Regions from separate parts of the Bradyrhizobium sp. i1.15.2 genome, predicted to be linked through region 4. Evidence: predicted binding sites of a transcription regulator. Region 4 holds the regulator's gene; each other region holds the start of a gene.

What was found. The regulator LexA, encoded in region 4, represses DNA repair genes until DNA is damaged. The targets are predictions, from matches to a motif close to TGTTCNNNNTGTGTTCNG.
Region 1: the regulator LexA is predicted to act here: its motif matches at 1,356-1,373, upstream of ABIB80_RS28070 (single-stranded DNA-binding protein).
Region 2: the regulator LexA is predicted to act here: its motif matches at 1,708-1,725, upstream of recA (recombinase RecA).
Region 3: the regulator LexA is predicted to act here: its motif matches at 1,712-1,729, upstream of ABIB80_RS01585 (ATP-dependent Clp protease adaptor ClpS).

Annotation. Positions count from the first base shown of each region.
Region 1 covers NZ_JBEPRQ010000020.1:45,246-49,455, reverse strand. The annotation lists gene ABIB80_RS28080 (outer membrane protein) at 1-68, opposite strand, end outside; gene ABIB80_RS28075 (outer membrane protein) at 296-1,078, opposite strand; gene ABIB80_RS28070 (single-stranded DNA-binding protein) at 1,538-2,035, shown strand; gene gyrA (DNA gyrase subunit A) at 2,408-4,210, shown strand, end outside.
Region 2 covers NZ_JBEPRQ010000008.1:171,419-175,628, forward strand. The annotation lists gene ABIB80_RS17390 (hypothetical protein) at 1-121, opposite strand, end outside; gene ABIB80_RS17395 (DUF2798 domain-containing protein) at 382-639, shown strand; gene ABIB80_RS17400 (hypothetical protein) at 1,341-1,508, opposite strand; gene recA (recombinase RecA) at 1,800-2,888, shown strand; gene ABIB80_RS17410 (hypothetical protein) at 2,994-3,968, shown strand.
Region 3 covers NZ_JBEPRQ010000001.1:319,644-323,853, forward strand. The annotation lists gene ABIB80_RS01570 (methyl-accepting chemotaxis protein) at 1-165, opposite strand, end outside; gene ABIB80_RS01575 (enoyl-CoA hydratase) at 296-1,066, opposite strand; gene ABIB80_RS01580 (MarR family winged helix-turn-helix transcriptional regulator) at 1,078-1,551, opposite strand; gene ABIB80_RS01585 (ATP-dependent Clp protease adaptor ClpS) at 1,772-2,731, shown strand; gene ABIB80_RS01590 (AAA family ATPase) at 2,713-3,480, shown strand; gene ABIB80_RS01595 (tannase/feruloyl esterase family alpha/beta hydrolase) at 3,506-4,210, opposite strand, start outside.
Region 4 covers NZ_JBEPRQ010000017.1:24,819-29,028, reverse strand. The annotation lists partial or broken gene ABIB80_RS25925 (ComEC/Rec2 family competence protein) at 1-325, shown strand, start outside; gene ABIB80_RS25920 (hypothetical protein) at 463-897, opposite strand; gene lexA (transcriptional repressor LexA) at 1,350-2,051, opposite strand; gene ABIB80_RS25910 (molybdopterin molybdotransferase MoeA) at 2,227-3,438, opposite strand; gene ABIB80_RS25905 (hypothetical protein) at 3,697-3,888, opposite strand; gene ABIB80_RS25900 (HAD family hydrolase) at 4,057-4,210, opposite strand, start outside.

The DNA.
Region 1 (4,210 bases), on a different contig from region 4:
AGATCAGCGGCCGAAGCCGGGGCAGCGAGTGCGAACAAACAGGCCGAAGCCAACCAAATCTTTTTCATCTTCAGTAATCCCAGTCCCAGTTTCTGTTGTCCCTCCCTGTTCCGGAAGAGCATCGGACGCCGTGGTCCAACTGATATCGTCCATACACCGGTGAAGCCGCAAGTTGTGTCACTGAAAAGCAACAGCGATCGGAAAACGGAACGGCTATTGACCTATTGATATCGCAGAACCGCACAGCAAAAGGCCGGCACGAGGCCGGCCTTCGAAGTGCTCTATTCCAGCGCGATCAGTACTTTGCGATGACCGGACCGCCCCAGCGATAGTTCAAGCGGACGAGGCCCATGTCGACGTCCTGGCGAATCCGGTCGCTGCCGAAAACCGCACCCGCGGGCGTTGTGAAGCCGATCGTGCGATCGCCAAGGAAGATGTGGTCGTATTCAAAGCCCAGCGACCAGTTGGGAGCGAAGCCGAACTCCAGACCGGCCCCGACCGTGCCACCCCAGCGAGTCTCCCGCGCCGAGGCCAGCAGCGCGCCCGCGCCGGGCGTGCCCGCCGCAGCGTAGATGTCGTATTTGTCGCCGACGACGGCGGCGCCGCCCTTCACGTAAAGCAGCACGTTGTTCCAGGCGTAACCGATCTGACCGGTGATGAGCCCGAAAGAGTCGATGCGGGAACGGTTGCGATCACCCGTGACCAGGGCGGTGCCGGGGAAAAGTGTGCTCACGTTGTCGCCCCGGAAGTCGGCCCAGTTGCCTTGGCCTTCGAGGCCGAACACCCAATTGGTGGACTGCCAGCGATAGCCGATCTGGCCACCGACCGTGCCGCCGACCGCGTTATGGCAGCCTTCCCCGACCAAAACGCCGGTCGCGGGCGTGACGAAGTCCCAGCACGTGTGGCTCGAGCCACCGCCGCCGTTGATGCCGATGTAGAAGCCGCTCCAATCGTAGATGGTGGCAATCGCCGGCGCCGGAGCCTTGGTGTAGGGACGCGCGGCAAGATCCGCCGCGCTCGCGGGAGCCGACAGGCCCATCGCCACTGCACTGATTGCACCAATAAGAAGCTTATTCATTGCCAGTCTCCCCAGGTTCGTCCGCTTCTTTCTTCCCCGAAGCGGTTGATCAGGCACGAGGGCCCATATGATTTAAGTCCGAGGAAACCGTAGCTCTGCGGAGCGGCAAAGTCCGTCTCCGAAATGCAACAAGAACGGGGCCGTGCGAGGACCCACAACTTGCTGAATGTTAAGTTCTTTCCTTCGCTTTTGGGAACCTACAAAGGTTCCAATCGACGCGTGCCTTCCCGCAGTACATTGGCCGATCGACGCCACATATTCGATGCGGAAGTTCGCCAAGAACAAATCTGGAACATGCCGGAGGTCGATGCTATATGTGGGGATAACCGGAGGGGCGACGGACTGATCGTCGTCCGCAAGCGTTCGGCGAGCGTATAGGGTCGCCTCAACAGGCACGGTGGAGCGCGGGGAGCGGACCGGCCTTCTTGAATTCAGTGGCATTCGGAGCGGAGAGCGGAGATGGCGGGAAGCGTCAACAAGGTCATTCTGGTTGGAAATCTCGGCAAGGATCCTGAAATCCGCCGCACCCAGGACGGGCGGCCGATCGCCAATCTGAGCGTCGCCACCTCGGAGACCTGGCGCGACAAGGCGACCGGCGAGCGCAAGGAAAAGACCGAGTGGCACCGCGTCGTGATCTTCAATGAAGGGCTCTGCAAGGTCGCCGAACAGTATCTGAAGAAGGGCGCCAAGATTTACGTCGAGGGTGCGCTCCAGACCCGCAAATGGACCGACCAGAGCGGTGTTGAAAAGTACTCGACCGAAGTCGTGCTGCAGGGCTTCAACTCCACCCTGACGATGCTGGACGGCCGTAGTGGCGGCGGGGGAGGCGGCAGCTTCGGCGACGAGCCGGGCGGCGATTTCGGCTCCTCCGGTCCGGTCAGCAGCGCGCCGCGGCGACCCGTTGCCGCCGGCGGCGGTGGCCGCAACAGCGACATGGACGACGACATCCCGTTCTGAGCGATTCCGTTCTGAGAACGAGGCATATCGATGCGGAGGCGCCGGCCGCGTGGGCGGCGCTTCTCATCTCGTGTCAAAAAATCCCACTAATCGGCAGGACGGGCTCGGGATTTCCGGGCCCGCTTCATGTTTGGGGTGAGCTCGGATTGCGGCTTGGCAAACGCGCTGACGGGGCAAGCTCGCCGGTCGGTTTTCCACGTGTTACCGGCGATTTTGCAAGGCCGATGCGGGGGCTGCCCGAGGCACCGCTCGCAAGGGCTTAAGTTGTTGGAAAAATAGGCGGAAAAAGCGCTTCCCAGATCCCCGCGAGGGTGGTTATCAGAGGCTCGATGCGCTATATGATTCCCAGATAAAACCTCATCGGATTTCCCCTTGGCTGACGACGACGACAAGCCCGGCGACCAGCCGGCGCAACCCTCGGATATTCGCCCCGTCTCCATCTTCGAGGAGATGAAGAAGTCCTATCTCGACTACGCCATGAGCGTGATTGTGGCGCGTGCGCTGCCTGACGCCCGCGACGGCCTGAAGCCGGTGCATCGGCGCATCCTGTACTCGATGAACGAGCAGGGGCACACGCCGGACAAGAAGTACGTCAAGTCCGCCCGCGTGGTCGGTGACGTCATCGGTAAATATCATCCGCATGGCGACCAGTCGATCTACGACGCCATGGTCCGGATGGCGCAGGACTTCTCCATGCGCGTGCCGCTGATCGACGGTCAGGGCAATTTCGGCTCGGTCGACGGCGATCCTCCGGCTGCCTATCGTTATACTGAAGCCCGATTGACGAAGGTGGCGCTGGCTCTGCTGGCCGACATCGACAAGGACACGGTCGACTTCCAGCCGAACTACGACAACAACGAGACCGAACCGTCGGTCTTGCCGGCCAAGTTCCCGAACCTGCTCGTCAACGGCGCCGGCGGCATCGCAGTCGGCATGGCGACCAACATCCCGCCGCACAATCTCGGCGAAGTCATCGACGCCTGCGTCGCGCTGATCGACAACCCCGCGCTCACCATCGACGAGCTCATCAACATCGTGCCGGGACCGGATTTCCCGACCGGCGGCGTCATCCTCGGACGGCAGGGCATCCGCGCCGCCTATCACCTCGGGCGCGGCTCGGTCATGATGCGCGGCAAGGTCGCGATCGAGACCATCCGCAAGGAGCGCGAGGCGATCATCATCAGCGAAATTCCCTACCAGGTGAACAAGGCGACGATGGTCGAGCGCATCGCCGAGCTGGTCAAGGAAAAGAAGATCGAAGGCATCGGCGACCTGCGCGACGAATCGGATCGCGACGGCTACCGCGTCGTCATCGAACTGAAGCGCGACGCCGTGCCGGATGTGGTGCTGAATCAGCTCTACAGGTTCACGCCGCTGCAGACGAGCTTCGGCGTCAACATGGTGGCGCTCGACAGCGGCCGTCCGCGGATCATGCATCTGAAGGACCTGCTGGCGATCTTCGTCGACTTCCGCGAGCGCGTCGTCACGCGGCGCACCAAGTTCCTGCTCGCCAAGGCCCGTGATCGCGCCCATATCCTGGTCGGTCTGGCGATCGCGGTCGCCAATATCGACGAGATGATCCGCGTCATCCGGACCTCGCCCGACCCGACCACCGCCCGCGACACCCTGATGTCGCGCGACTGGCCGGCCCGGGACGTCGAGGACATGCTGACGCTGATCGACGATCCGCGCCACCGCATCAGCGAGAACGGTACGATCCGGCTGTCGATGGAGCAGGCGAGGGCCATTCTCGATTTGCGCCTGCAACGCCTCACCGCACTCGGCCGTGACGAAATCCGCGAGGAACTCGACAAGCTCGCCGGCGAAATCGCCGACTATCTCGACATCCTGCGCTCGCGCGACCGCGTGCTTGAAATCATCAAGTCCGAGCTCGCCGAGGTGAAGGCCGAGTTCGCGACCCCGCGCCGCACCGTCATCATCGAGCAGGAAGGCGAGGTCGAGGACGAGGACCTGATCCAGCGCGAGGACATGGTCGTCACCGTCTCGCACGCCGGCTACGTCAAGCGCGTGCCGCTGTCGGCCTACCGTGCCCAGCGCCGCGGCGGCAAGGGCCGCGCCGGCATGCAGACCCGCGACGAGGATTTTGTCAGCCGGCTGTTCGTGGCGTCCACGCATACTCCGATGCTGTTCTTCTCCTCGCGCGGCCAGGTCTAC
Region 2 (4,210 bases), on a different contig from region 4:
ACAGATCGATCTTGGTCTCGGTCCTGCCGGTCTTGATCTGCTCGCCGATCCGGAACTGCCACTGCCAGATGCCGGGAAGTGCCGTCTTGGCGACGGTGAACTCGATGCCCCTGTGATTCATGGCCTTCTCCCACGATTCACTCCCAACCCTGAGAACATGCCGGGCGGCATAATATTCCAGGGAAAGCCAAATCTGTCGGTAAGCCCCGGATAGCGCATGGCTATCCCGCAAACGCACGCGCTGCCGCCCAGCGGCGGCGCGAGGCCTCTCCGTGGTTCTCCGGCCAAGAACAGAGTTCCTGGGATGGGTCAGGGCGCCTTCCCGAACGCGGCGGCATGTGCCTTGCTTGGCCCGATGACGGTCAGCAACATGGGCGCGTCATGCCGGGCATTCCCCGCCGCTATTCTCATTTCGTGTTCGGAATCATCCAGTCCGGACTGACCTCGCTGATCGCCGCGGGCATCGCCAGCCTTCCCGCAGGGAACGCGCTGGACTTCCTGGCGCACTGGCTGGTGTCGTGGCTGATCGCATGGGCGGCGATGCTGCCGATCGTGCTGCTCGCAGCGCCGGCGATCCGCGCCTTCTCGCTGCGCCTGACGCAGGAGGAGGGCGGCTCGCAAACCGGCCGGCCGGCATGAAAATCAGCATGAAAAAACCCCGCTTGGAAGAGCCAAGCGGGGAGAAGGTTATTGGAGGCTGAGGTGCTGGGCTGCAACACCATAGCCAGGCGACTCTAGCCGGCTCAGCTTACGACAGCCTGACAAGGCCCGGCGATGACAGCGAAAGCCGGAGCTCGGGGGCCGCAGACTGGCCCCGCACCGGTCCCAATTTCGACATCCGTTCGCACAACTCAGGACACAACCGCAGGCGAGATTTCGCAGCGACGGTGCTGCCATGGGGGAAACGTGGCGCACCGGCAACGGGGTGGCATCATGGACAACGTAGAGCGGTCATTCGCCGCCGCGACGGCGGCTGGCTTCGTAGTGCTGGTGATCGGCATCGGATTGCTGGTTCTGCTGTAGGCGGGGTTGGGTGCCGGGAGACGGCTCCGGGGTGGAAAGGCCCATGCGCGCCTTTCAAAAACGCGAAAACAACCCCATGCACAGTAGCCCGCCCACAAATTCCGTCGTGCCATCAATGGCTTACTGGTAGTATTTAGATACCATATGGGCACGGACTCGCCTCCATGGCCGTCCGAATCCCGATTCCCGTGCCGATTCCCTGAGATCAAAGGGCGCTGCTCCGGGATCGTCGCCAGCGCGTTGCCGCTGGCAAACACCGACGCCTGCCGAGTCGGCAAGCGGGTCTCGGTCAGCTCCTAAGCGCTCGTCCTCGCGGCCTAATGAACCTTGATCGCGTCCAGCGGCAAATGGAGCTCGGCGGCACGCTCTTCGCGATCCTTCTTGCGGAACTCATTCTCCTTGCGCTCGAACTTGATCATCTCCTCCCGCGCCGCCTCCAGCAGCGGATTGCGCCGGTTCGTATCGTGATGCGTGTTATTCGTCATGACTGAGGTCCCCAGAGTTGCGGTCCCGTCCAAGAGTCCGATGCAAGACTCCCATGCAAGAGTCCCATCCCAGAGAAGGCCGCAGACCGCGAAAAGGTTCGGTGCCGCAGGATTACGGAATTCTGACGGCGCGCAGGGCATCCGTCTTTGATGCGCGTCAGGCCAGCACCAAAATCCGCAAAAGAACATATTGCGAACCTAGAACAAATAGAGTACATTGATTTTATCGCCGCGCCGCCCCGCCAGCCGTTTGTCCCTCTAGCGAATCCTCGCCATAAGGAGCACGACCCAATGTCCACCACTGCCCTGCGTATCGTCGAAGGATCTTCCATGGACAAGAGTAAAGCTCTGGCCGCCGCGCTCTCCCAGATCGAGCGGCAGTTCGGCAAGGGCTCGGTGATGAAGCTCGGCAAGAACGACCGCTCGATGGATGTCGAGGCGGTCTCTTCGGGCTCGTTGGGGCTCGATATCGCGCTCGGGATCGGGGGCCTGCCGAAGGGGCGCGTCGTGGAGATCTACGGGCCGGAATCCTCGGGCAAGACCACGCTGGCGCTGCACACGGTGGCGGAAGGGCAGAAGAAGGGCGGCATCTGCGCCTTCATCGACGCCGAGCACGCGCTCGACCCGGTCTATGCGCGCAAGCTGGGTGTCAATATCGACGAGCTCCTGATCTCGCAGCCGGACACCGGCGAGCAGGCGCTGGAAATCTGCGACACGCTGGTGCGCTCCGGCGCGGTCGACGTGCTGGTGATCGATTCGGTCGCGGCCCTGGTGCCGAAGGCCGAGCTCGAGGGCGAGATGGGCGATGCTCTGCCGGGTCTGCAGGCTCGTCTGATGAGCCAGGCGCTGCGCAAGCTGACGGCGTCCATCAACAAGTCCAATACCATGGTGATCTTCATCAACCAGATCCGCATGAAGATCGGTGTGATGTACGGCTCGCCGGAAACCACCACCGGCGGCAACGCCCTGAAATTCTATGCCTCGGTTCGCCTCGACATCCGCCGCATCGGCGCGATCAAGGAGCGCGACGAAGTGGTCGGCAACACCACCCGCGTCAAGGTCGTCAAGAACAAGCTGGCGCCGCCGTTCAAGCAGGTCGAGTTCGACATCATGTACGGCGAGGGCGTTTCCAAGATGGGCGAGATCCTCGATCTCGGCGTCAAGGCCGGCATCGTCGAGAAATCCGGCGCATGGTTCTCCTATGACAGCCAGCGTCTTGGCCAGGGTCGCGAGAATTCGAAGGCGTTTCTGAAGGCCAACCCCGACATCACCGCCAAGATCGAGACCTCGATCCGCCAGAACTCCGGCCTGATCGCCGAACAGATTCTCGCCGGCAGCCCCGAGCGTGACGCCGACGGCGAGGAGCCGGGCGACGAGTAAGCTTCAACAGTAAAGTTTTTCGCGAGGAGCGGGCGCTGAGGACGTTGAGTTGCCGACGTCTTCGGCGCCTGTTTCGTTTGGGTTTGGTCGTGCTCGGGGGGCGCGATGAAGCGTCTGATCTTGACCAGTTCGTCCGGAAGCGAGCTCGCACGATCGGGGTTGGCGGAGCTTGTCATCTCATCCTCGTTTCACTTTGAGTGGGGACCTCTGCCCTCGCCCGAGAAGCTCGTAGCCTATTTCGCGGCGCGTTCGGCGAATCTCGGGCCCGGTGATCATTGGTCTGATTGGGCCATCCGGTGGCCCAAGAGCATCAAGGACCGCAAAGACTTGTCCCTTGCGGACTTCTGCGAGCAATATGACGTGGTTGAACTTTGGTTCGATCCAGCTCCCCGGGATCAATTGCAGCTCGTCTGCCTGCTGGACCACCTCAGCTCCTGCTCCTCGCTGGTGCCAAAGCTTAGACTTCGACTCGTCTCATCCGAGCTGACGACAGCACACGGTGAGGATCTCGCTGCATCCGAGCCGCACATTCATGTCGTGCCTATTAGGGCCCAGGAATTCGAGACTGCCCGGTTGGCGTGGTCGGCCTACCGCGCGATGACCCCTGAGGCGTGCGTCGATCTCCTTCACCAGGATCTCAGTGCATTGCTGATGCTGCGCCCGGCCTTGCTCGATCTCTTGGCAGAACTCCCGTCGCCTTCGACCGGACTCGGTGCGACCGAGATGCGGTTCTTGGAGATGCTTGCCAGAGGGTTTGCGAACACGGGTTCGTTGTTTCACCTGCGCTCGCATCGGCGCACGTTCGTGTTTGGAGAGACTGAGTTGGGTCGGTTGCTCGACGGGCTCGCGCTCGGCCCCAGGCCCGCAGTGGCCGGATTGGACGACGAACTGCGGACAATCGATCGCGAGAATCACAGGGATCGCCACGCCGCATATGTACGCAGCCGACTGTCACTGACGGAGTTCGGGGAGGCTGTCCTGGCCCACCAGGAGGATTTCAGTCGCCACAATCCGATCGACCGCTGGTGGGGCGGCACGCATCTGACCAATGATCGGCTGTGGCGTTACGGCCATGTTTGACGAAACCTTGAGGCTGCGAGCATGACACGGCTCGTTATCACGACTGACTCGTCCATCGCCGGCGCCATTCAACGGGCGGGCTTTGCCGACCTCGTGATTGCGATCGAGCGCCGAATGGTCTGGGGACCGTGGGCCTTAGATAAATAAAATCGTCTGCCGTAGGCTGTAGGATGGGTAGAGCGAAGCGAAACCCATCGCACTTTCCATCCTTAGAACGGAATGCAGTGATGGGTTTCGCTGCG
Region 3 (4,210 bases), on a different contig from region 4:
GAAGATCGCCTTGTCGGCGGCGGCGAGCCGCGCGGTCTCCAGGCTGTCGCTATAGCGGCCGAACGCCCCAACCATCTGGATCGCCGTAGAGGCCAGCGCACCCGCGGCCAGCAGGGCCATCAAGGTCAGGAGAAGCGAACTTACCGATTTCTTAAACATTGCCATGGTTGTCGGGGGCCTGGTGTCGGGGGCCTATTCTTCGGGCACCACCTTGCCCCGCGACATGCCAATGTTCCGTTAAGGTTTTAATCGAATGGGCGTGAGTTTCCGGCCCAAGGAGCCCCGGCCCCGGCCATCACGCAACCTTGGTGAAATCCGGCGGGCGGCGTTCCGCGAACGCCGTGAAGGCCTCGCGCGCCTCGGCGGTGCGCAGGCGCAGTCCGAACTGCTCGCCTTCGGCATTCATCTGCGCGACCAGCGCCTCGCCATTGCGCATCAGCTTCTTGGTGGCGGTGAGCGCGCCGGCCGGCTGACGGGCAAGACGCTGCGCCAGCGCGAGCGCCTCGGCATCGAGCTTGTCGAGCGGCACCACGCGGTTGGCGAGCCCCCATTCCAGCGCGGATTTGGCCGGCACCGTCTCGCCCAGCGCGAACATCTCGTAGGCCCGCGCGTAGCCGATGCGCGCCGGCATCAGCAGACTGGAGGCGGCTTCCGGCACCAGCGCAAGGCTGACGAAGGGAGTCGACAATTGCGCGTTGTCGGCGAGTACGACGAGGTCGCAATGCAGCAGCATCGTGGCGCCGACGCCGACGGCGCGGCCCTGCACCGCGGCAACCAAGGGCCGGGTGCAGCGCGCCAGCGACTGGATGAAGCGCACGACGTTGCGGCTTCCTTCCGACTTGCCCGCTGCGACCGCCGCGAATTCGCCGACGTCGTTGCCGGCAGTGAACATGTCGCCTTCGCCGCGGATCAGGATCACGCGGGCCAACGCATCGGACTCGGCGGACTCGATGGCATCGGCAAGCTTGCCGTACATCGCATCCGTCAGCGCGTTCTTCTTGTCGGGTCGCGCCAGCGTGAGCGTAAGAATTCCGCCGTCGTTCTCGATCCGGACGTGCTCGGTCATGGGTCTCTCCTCTATTCCTCTGGATCTCTCAAAGGCTCTGTTGGAAGTTCTCTTGGAAACTTGTCCTGAATGCTGGTCAGCCAGCGCGCGATGGTATCGATCTCCGCACTGGTGAATCCGTCCGTCAAGGCAGCGTTGACCTGTGCCGCGTTGGCCTTTGCCTGTGCGAGCGCTGCACGGCCCTTCGGCGTCAGCCAGATACGCCAGGCGCGCCCGTCCTCGCGATCGGCCCGTCGCTCGATCAATCTTGCAGCCGCCGTGCGATCGACGAGGCCGGAGATGCCGGCCGGCCCCAGATCGAGCGCCGTGCCCGCCTCGCCCATCAGGACGCCGTCCCGCTTGCCGAGGATGAACAGGAGTCCTGCCTGCGCCGGCGTGACCTCGGTCGAAGGCTGCGTCGCCATCCAGCGCTGCAAGCGCCGCTGCGCAACGCTCAACAGGTAGATCAGCCGATGATGCCCCGCGCCGGCTGCTTTATTTCGCATGCGAAATAGATAGTCGAAGCGGTTCAGATTGTCAAAGAGCGGCGGCTAGGTCGATGTGCCGCGGCAGTCGTCGAGGAACAGGGCCGCACCGGCGCACCAGGACCTCAGCCACCAATCGCAATTAGTCGCCGCCGCCCCGCTTGACGGTCGCTTCTTTTTGTGTTCCCTGTTCGTTCTATTCAATCATAGATTGTCCCGGAGGTCTTTCGTGATGAACAGTGTGCGTGGCGAGAACCAGCCGACCCAGCTCGTAATTCATAATGACGATGATACGCCGGACCAATTCGTGATGGATCTGCTTCGGCAGGTCTTCGGCAAATCAGACCGTGAAGCGACCGCGCTGATCACCCAGATCGAGCAGAAGGAAAAGGCGGTTTGCGGACCTTACCCTCAATCCGTCGCCGAAGCCCTTTTCAAATCTGCGCAACAATCCATCGGCCTGGCCGGCCATCGACTGCAGGTCACGCTTGAGGCGGTCAAAACTCCTTGCGAACTCTGCGGGAAGCCTGAGGGACAGATGGACGTGCGTATCGGCGACCGCACGGTCTGGCTGTGCAGCGACTGCATGCGTGCGGCGGATGAGCCCTCGAACGAACAAGAGGAAGATTTCGACTTTGCTTGCGACGTTCTCGATTGGCACCTTGCCAGCACCGCGCGCAGCAAACTCGTGACCACGATCCGCCAATTTCCCGGCCACATGCGGGTCGATCTCCAGGCCGCAGTCGACCGGCTCTTCGGCAAGGCCATCCGGCTGGTGGGATTGAACGAGGAGCAGCGCTACGAAACGCTGTCGATTCCACGGCTGCTCAAGGAGGGCCGCTATGCGATCGCGATTGCCCCGCTGCAATATTCCGACGTCGACGTAGGCGAGAAGAGCCCGGTCAAGTGTCTGGATAACGGACTATGGCTGTGTGAGCAGGATCATCTCCGCTATGCGGTTTTGCTCTGCGCACACCGCGAATACAGTCGCGAGCCCGAATTCGAATCGAGATCCTGGTGCCTTCAGGTTCCGCAGGCGCGGCTCTGGTCCAGCAATGCTTCAGTGAATTGGAAGAAGCCGTACAGGCTGCGCGGACCTATCGCGGCAAGATCCTGTCGCTCGATGCGGACTCCGACTATCGCGGTCGCTCGCGCGGCATCACGGTGCATCGCTTGCCGCAGGTGTCGCGCGACGAGGTGATCCTGCCGGAGCAGACCCTGCGGCTGCTCGATCGCAACGTTCTGACCTTCGTCAACACCCGAGACCAATTGCGCCGGTTGGGCCAATCGACCCGCAAAGGCATCTTGCTGTACGGCCCGCCGGGCACCGGCAAGACCCACACGATCCGCTATCTCGCAACGCATTTGCCCGGGCATACGACGCTGATCATCACGGCCGAACAGATCGGTCTGCTCGGCGCCTATATGAGCCTGGCACGGCTGCTCCAGCCGTCGATGGTGGTGATCGAGGATGTCGATCTCATCGCCCGTGACCGCGATGACATGGGGCCGTGTGAGGAATCCATGCTGAACAAGCTGCTCAACGAGATGGACGGGCTGAAGGAAGATGCCGACATCCTGTTCGTCCTGACCACCAACCGGCCGGAGGACCTCGAAGGTGCTCTCGCGGGTCGCCCCGGCCGCATCGACCAAGCCATCGAAGTGCCGCTACCCAACGAGACCGGCCGCGGCAAGCTGGTCCGGCTCTACGGCAAGGGACTGCCGCTCGACGAGGCGGTCATCGCAGAGGCTGCCCGGCGTAGCGACGGCACGAGTTGCGCCTTCATCAAGGAGCTGATGCGGCGGCTGGCGCAAGGAAGCATTGCGCGGGACGGCGGCAACACCGTGGTCTCCGCCGATATCGACGAAGCCCTCGACGACATGCTGTTCTCCGGCGGCCGGCTTAACGCGCAGCTGCTCGGCGGCGCGCAGGCAATGGCCACCGGGTGACGCTTCCTCCGACGTGGCGCGCCTGTTACGGCGCGCAGGTGAAGCTCGACGCCTCCGTCACCGGACCGCTCTTGTAGTGCGGCCAGGCCGGCCAGCGGCACAGCGGCAGCGCGCGAAGCGTCGCAAACGACGGCGCCTCGACCTTCTGCTCGGCGACTTCCAAATCGCCGGGCGCCTTGCCCTTTTCGACCCAGTCGACCAGCGCGCTCAGCATGTCGACATTGGCCGGCGCGCCGGAGCCGACATGGTCGACGCCGGGCGCGGCGTAGAGCCGCGCGAACTCGGCCGTCTCGGCCTTGCCGAGCTTGCGTTCGACGTTCTCGAAATAGCGGATGCCGGCATAAGGGCTCTGCGCATAGTCCGCCATATGTTCGAGCATGATCAGCCGGCCACCGCGAGCGCGGAAGCGGCTGAGATCGGGGTCGGTGGAATCCATCAGACTGGAGACCTCGAGCAGCCGCGCCTTGTGCTGTTCCGGCTTATACGTCGTCACGTCGAGCTTGGGATCGCGCGCGAACACATATTGGATGCCGCCGGCTCCGTAGATCCAGGCGATGCCGTTATTGGGCGCGGGTGGCTGCGCCGGGGGCGCCGTGCCGAGCCACCACGCGACCCAGCCGCCGGTCGGGCCAACCGCCGGCGTGTCCTCGCCCGACACGCCCCAGCCCGGATAGTCGTCGAGGCCATTGGCAAGCGCGAACGGGAATTTGTAGGTCGCATGCAGGGTCTC
Region 4 (4,210 bases):
GCTGGTCGCGCTGGCACTGCGGGTCGACGCTCTCGCCGACGATTGCAGTCGGGCCGCGCTGGTGGTGACGACGCGTCCCGCGCCGCCCGATTGCGCGGCGATGGTGGTCGATCGGCAGCGGCTCGCCAGCCAGAGCGCACTGGCGCTGACGCAGCGTGGTGACGGATTTGTGGTTCAGGCGGTGAGGGCGAGAGGCACGAGCCGCCCCTGGTTGCCGGTCGGCGCCGGCGAGGGTGATTTCGACGGCAGCCTTGCGCCGAAGGCGACCGCGCCCCGCATCAAGGACGCAACGCCGGCGGAGACCGACTTGCAGGCCGACGATTGATCTGATGGTGCGGAGCAACGCAGCGGGTCGGTGCGTCCGCTCGGATTCGCTGGCGCAAACCACACCATCTCGCCGGCCACGGCCGGCGATGGCAATTCAATCCTGACCTCCGACCTCGTAGCCGGAGGGCGGCTGTTTCAGCCGATCGGCAGGTGCGTGACGGTCGGCTGCCTGTCGGCGATGATCTGCGCCTTGTGCTCGCGCTCGATGACCGACTGGGTCACAGGCAGTTGCAGCACGGTCGCGCGCTGGCCTTCGACGAGCTGCGTCACCAGCACAAATTTGCCGTCGGGGAATTCGATCGCGTCATGATGGCGGTCGGGAACGTGCGGATCGATCTTGCCGAACTTGCCCACGCGGGAATTGATGGTCCGCGTCCAGATCCAGCGATTGTCGTAGCGGACGTCGTCTGCGAAGGCGAGCTCCGTTCCCGGCAGCAGGCAGACGGCAACAGACGGATCGGCTGCGGAGGCGAAGCCGCGCGTCGAGGTGCCGCGGAAATTTGTCGTGACGATCGTCTCGCCGACTTCGGCGGGGCGCGACGCGACGGCATGCAGGCTGTAGTCACACATCGGGTGCTCCTCATGCTGGGATAGCAACCCACGTCTCTTATCGAGGCGCAGGCCTCTATCAGAGTTGAAGCACGAAAGCTCTGCTCGGTTGTGGGCAAATCTGCGGCTGGTTTCCGCAAGCCGCGATCACATTATCTTTCCCGAATTCAATAGGAACAAAGAGAGTTGCGATGCATTCGGGAGGCGCATGCGCGAATATTGCCGGCTGGTGCAACGACCTCGATCGCTGCTCGCTGTTTCCTCGCACACTCGAGCCGCGAAGCGGTGCTGTTTCGGTGCTGCTTCTTGGGCGTCGCGAGTAGCCAGCGCCGGAGCAGGGGCCGGATAGTCTGTGCAGAACCAGAAAGACTATCCAGCCGGAGCGGACGATGATCCGCTCCAATCTCTGACCGGCGATGCCGATCGGAAGCGCGCGAGGCGCCAACTTCTCCAGGTATCAAGTACGTCCGGTATCAGTACTTCCGGTAAAGCCCGATCAGCTTGCCCTGAATCTTCACCCGATTGGGCGGCAGGATGCGGACCTCATAGGCAGCGTTGGCGGGCTCGAGCGCGATCGAGGCGCCGCGACGGCGGAAGCGCTTCAGCGTCGCTTCCTCGTCGTCGATCAGCGCCACCACGATGTCGCCGGTATCGGCGCTCTCGTTGCGCTGAATCAGCGCCATGTCGCCGTCAAGGATGCCGGCATCAACCATGGAATCACCGCGCACTTCCAGCGCGTAATGTTCGCCCGAGCCGAGCATGTCGGGCGGTACGCTGATGGTGTGGCTGCGTGTCTGCAACGCCTCGATCGGCGTGCCGGCCGCGATGCGGCCCATCACCGGTACCGCCACGGGGCGTTCGCCCTCGTCCGCGGGCAGGCTGGAGCCCGCACGCACCTTGCCGAGATTGCCCTCGATGACGCTGGGGGTGAAGCCGCGGCGGCTGCCGGCGGCTGCCTGGAGCTCCGGCAGCTTGATGACTTCAATCGCACGGGCGCGGTTGGGCAGGCGTCGGATGAAGCCACGCTCCTCGAGCGCCGTGATCAGGCGATGGATGCCCGACTTCGAGCGCAGATCGAGCGCATCCTTCATCTCGTCGAAGGAGGGCGGCACGCCGCTTTCCTTCAGACGTTCACTGATGAACCGCAGAAGCTCGTATTGTTTGCGCGTTAACATCTCGACCAAAGTCCCCCGGTTGATGTCGTCCGATTCCGAGACGCAGAATTCGGCAATAAGCCGCTACATGCTCGAAACAAATCATGAACGGACACTATATGTTCGATACATGTTCCGCAACTGCTTAATTTACCGTGAACAGAGCAAAGTTCGCGGAACGCGCGTTGCGGGGTGCTCAGACGGGGAGCCGCAACACTTCGCAAGCCGTGCCGGCTTCGGCCTTCGGCGCGAATGGTGCGCGCACGAGAAGTACCTGTGCTGCAGCGAGATTCGCAAGCAGCGAAGAGTCCTGATGATTGACGGGAAGAACGACGCGTGTGCCATCGTCACGCTCCTCCAGATGCGCGCGCAGATAGTCCTCGCGCTGGTCGTTGGCGCCGACGCCGCGGCCGAGCACGGCGCGTTCGCGGCGATGGTGAATCACTGAACGGCCCGACAGGGCGCGAATCAGCGGCACCATGAACAGGAAAGCGCACACGTAGGACGACACGGGATTGCCCGGCAGGCCGATCACACCCATTGCGCCGAGTCGCCCGTGCATCATCGGCTTGCCTGGCCGCATCGCGATCTTCCAGAACGCCATCGCGATGCCTTCGTCCCGCAGTGCCTGCTGGACCAGATCGTGGTCGCCGACCGATGCGCCGCCGGTCGTGATCAGGATGTCGGCGCCGCTCTCGCGGGCGCGGCGGATGCCGGCGGTGGTCGCCTCCAGCGTGTCGGCGGCAATACCGAGGTCGATCGTCTCGGCGCCTTCGCTGCGGGCGAGCGCGTGCAGGGCGTAGCCGTTGGAATAGACGATCTGGCCGTGGCCTGGCGTGGTGCCTGGCATCACCAGCTCGTCGCCGGTGGCGAGAATCGCGACCTTTGGACGCCTGAAAACGACAAGGTGCGGATGATTCATCCCGGCAGCGAGCGCGAGGTCGCGCTCGGTGACACGGCTTCCCTTGCGCAGGAGCACGTCACCCTCGCGGAAATCGACGCCGGCGGGGCGGATGTGCCGACCGGCGATCGCGGCTTCCTTGATCATGATCCGCTTGCCGGCTGCGACCGTGTCCTCCTGGATCACGACGGCGTCCGCGCCACCGGGAACGACGCCGCCGGTGAAGATCCGTACGGCCTCGCCGGCGCCGATCGTCCCGGCGAACGGTCGGCCCGCCGCGACTTCGCCGACCACGGTGAGCTCCGAATCGATCGTCGCGGCATCGGCCGCGCGCACCGCGTAGCCGTCCATCGCCGACATCGCCTGCGGCGGCTGCGTGCGCCGCGCCGCGAGGTCACGCGCGAGCACGCGATGATGGGCCTCGTCGAGGGAAATCATTTCTTCCGGCAGCGGCTCTGCACCCGCCAGCACCGCGGCAAGCGCGTCGGAAACCGGCATCAAGGCCACGGCGAAAACTCCTGCTCGGCACGTTCGGGCGAATGTTCCGCACGTCTTCTAGCCGAGCGCGGGCGCAGAGGCAAAAACCGCTGAGCGGGCACAGTCATCCCGCCGCTTCACATTGTTCCGGAAGGCAGGATCAAGCGCGTCGCGGCATGATGCGAAGAACCTGACAAATCGGCAGGAGAGCGGCCATGGAAGCGACGAAAATCACGGCAAGGAAAATCACGGCAAGGCGAGAACGACGAGCGCCCCGGGCTGCATCGATCAGCTCCCTGCCTGCCCGGGAGTTACGTCGGGCGCCTTGGCTCCCTGGTCTTTGTCGGGCAGCGGATCGGCCTGGGATTTCAGGTCGGCGGCCTTGCTCACAAGCTTGGCGGAAAGGTCCGAATCTGAAGTTGTCCTGGCGAATTCAAGAAGAAGAGAGGCCTGCTTGGTGAGGTAGGTTTTGCCCAGCACGATGATGCATCCGTCCGTAGAAGTCCCAACGGACTCTAAGAGTCCGGAAGGCGGTATTCCGTTCCCGGAACTCTGTACAAAAATGCACAAAGTGATCGGGTTCCTCAATTTCTCAAAATTGGTCCCGGCGGGCGGTGCCGCCGTGGGTTTCGCGACACCGACTCCTCGTCAAATGCCCAATGCCTTCAATGCGTTCCCGACGTCACGCGGCGAGGTCACATGCACCGCCGTCAAGCCGCGCGCCCGCGCTCCCTCGATGTTTTCGGCAAGATCATCGAAGAACACGATGCGCCCGGCGGGCACGCCGATCGCCGCAACGACG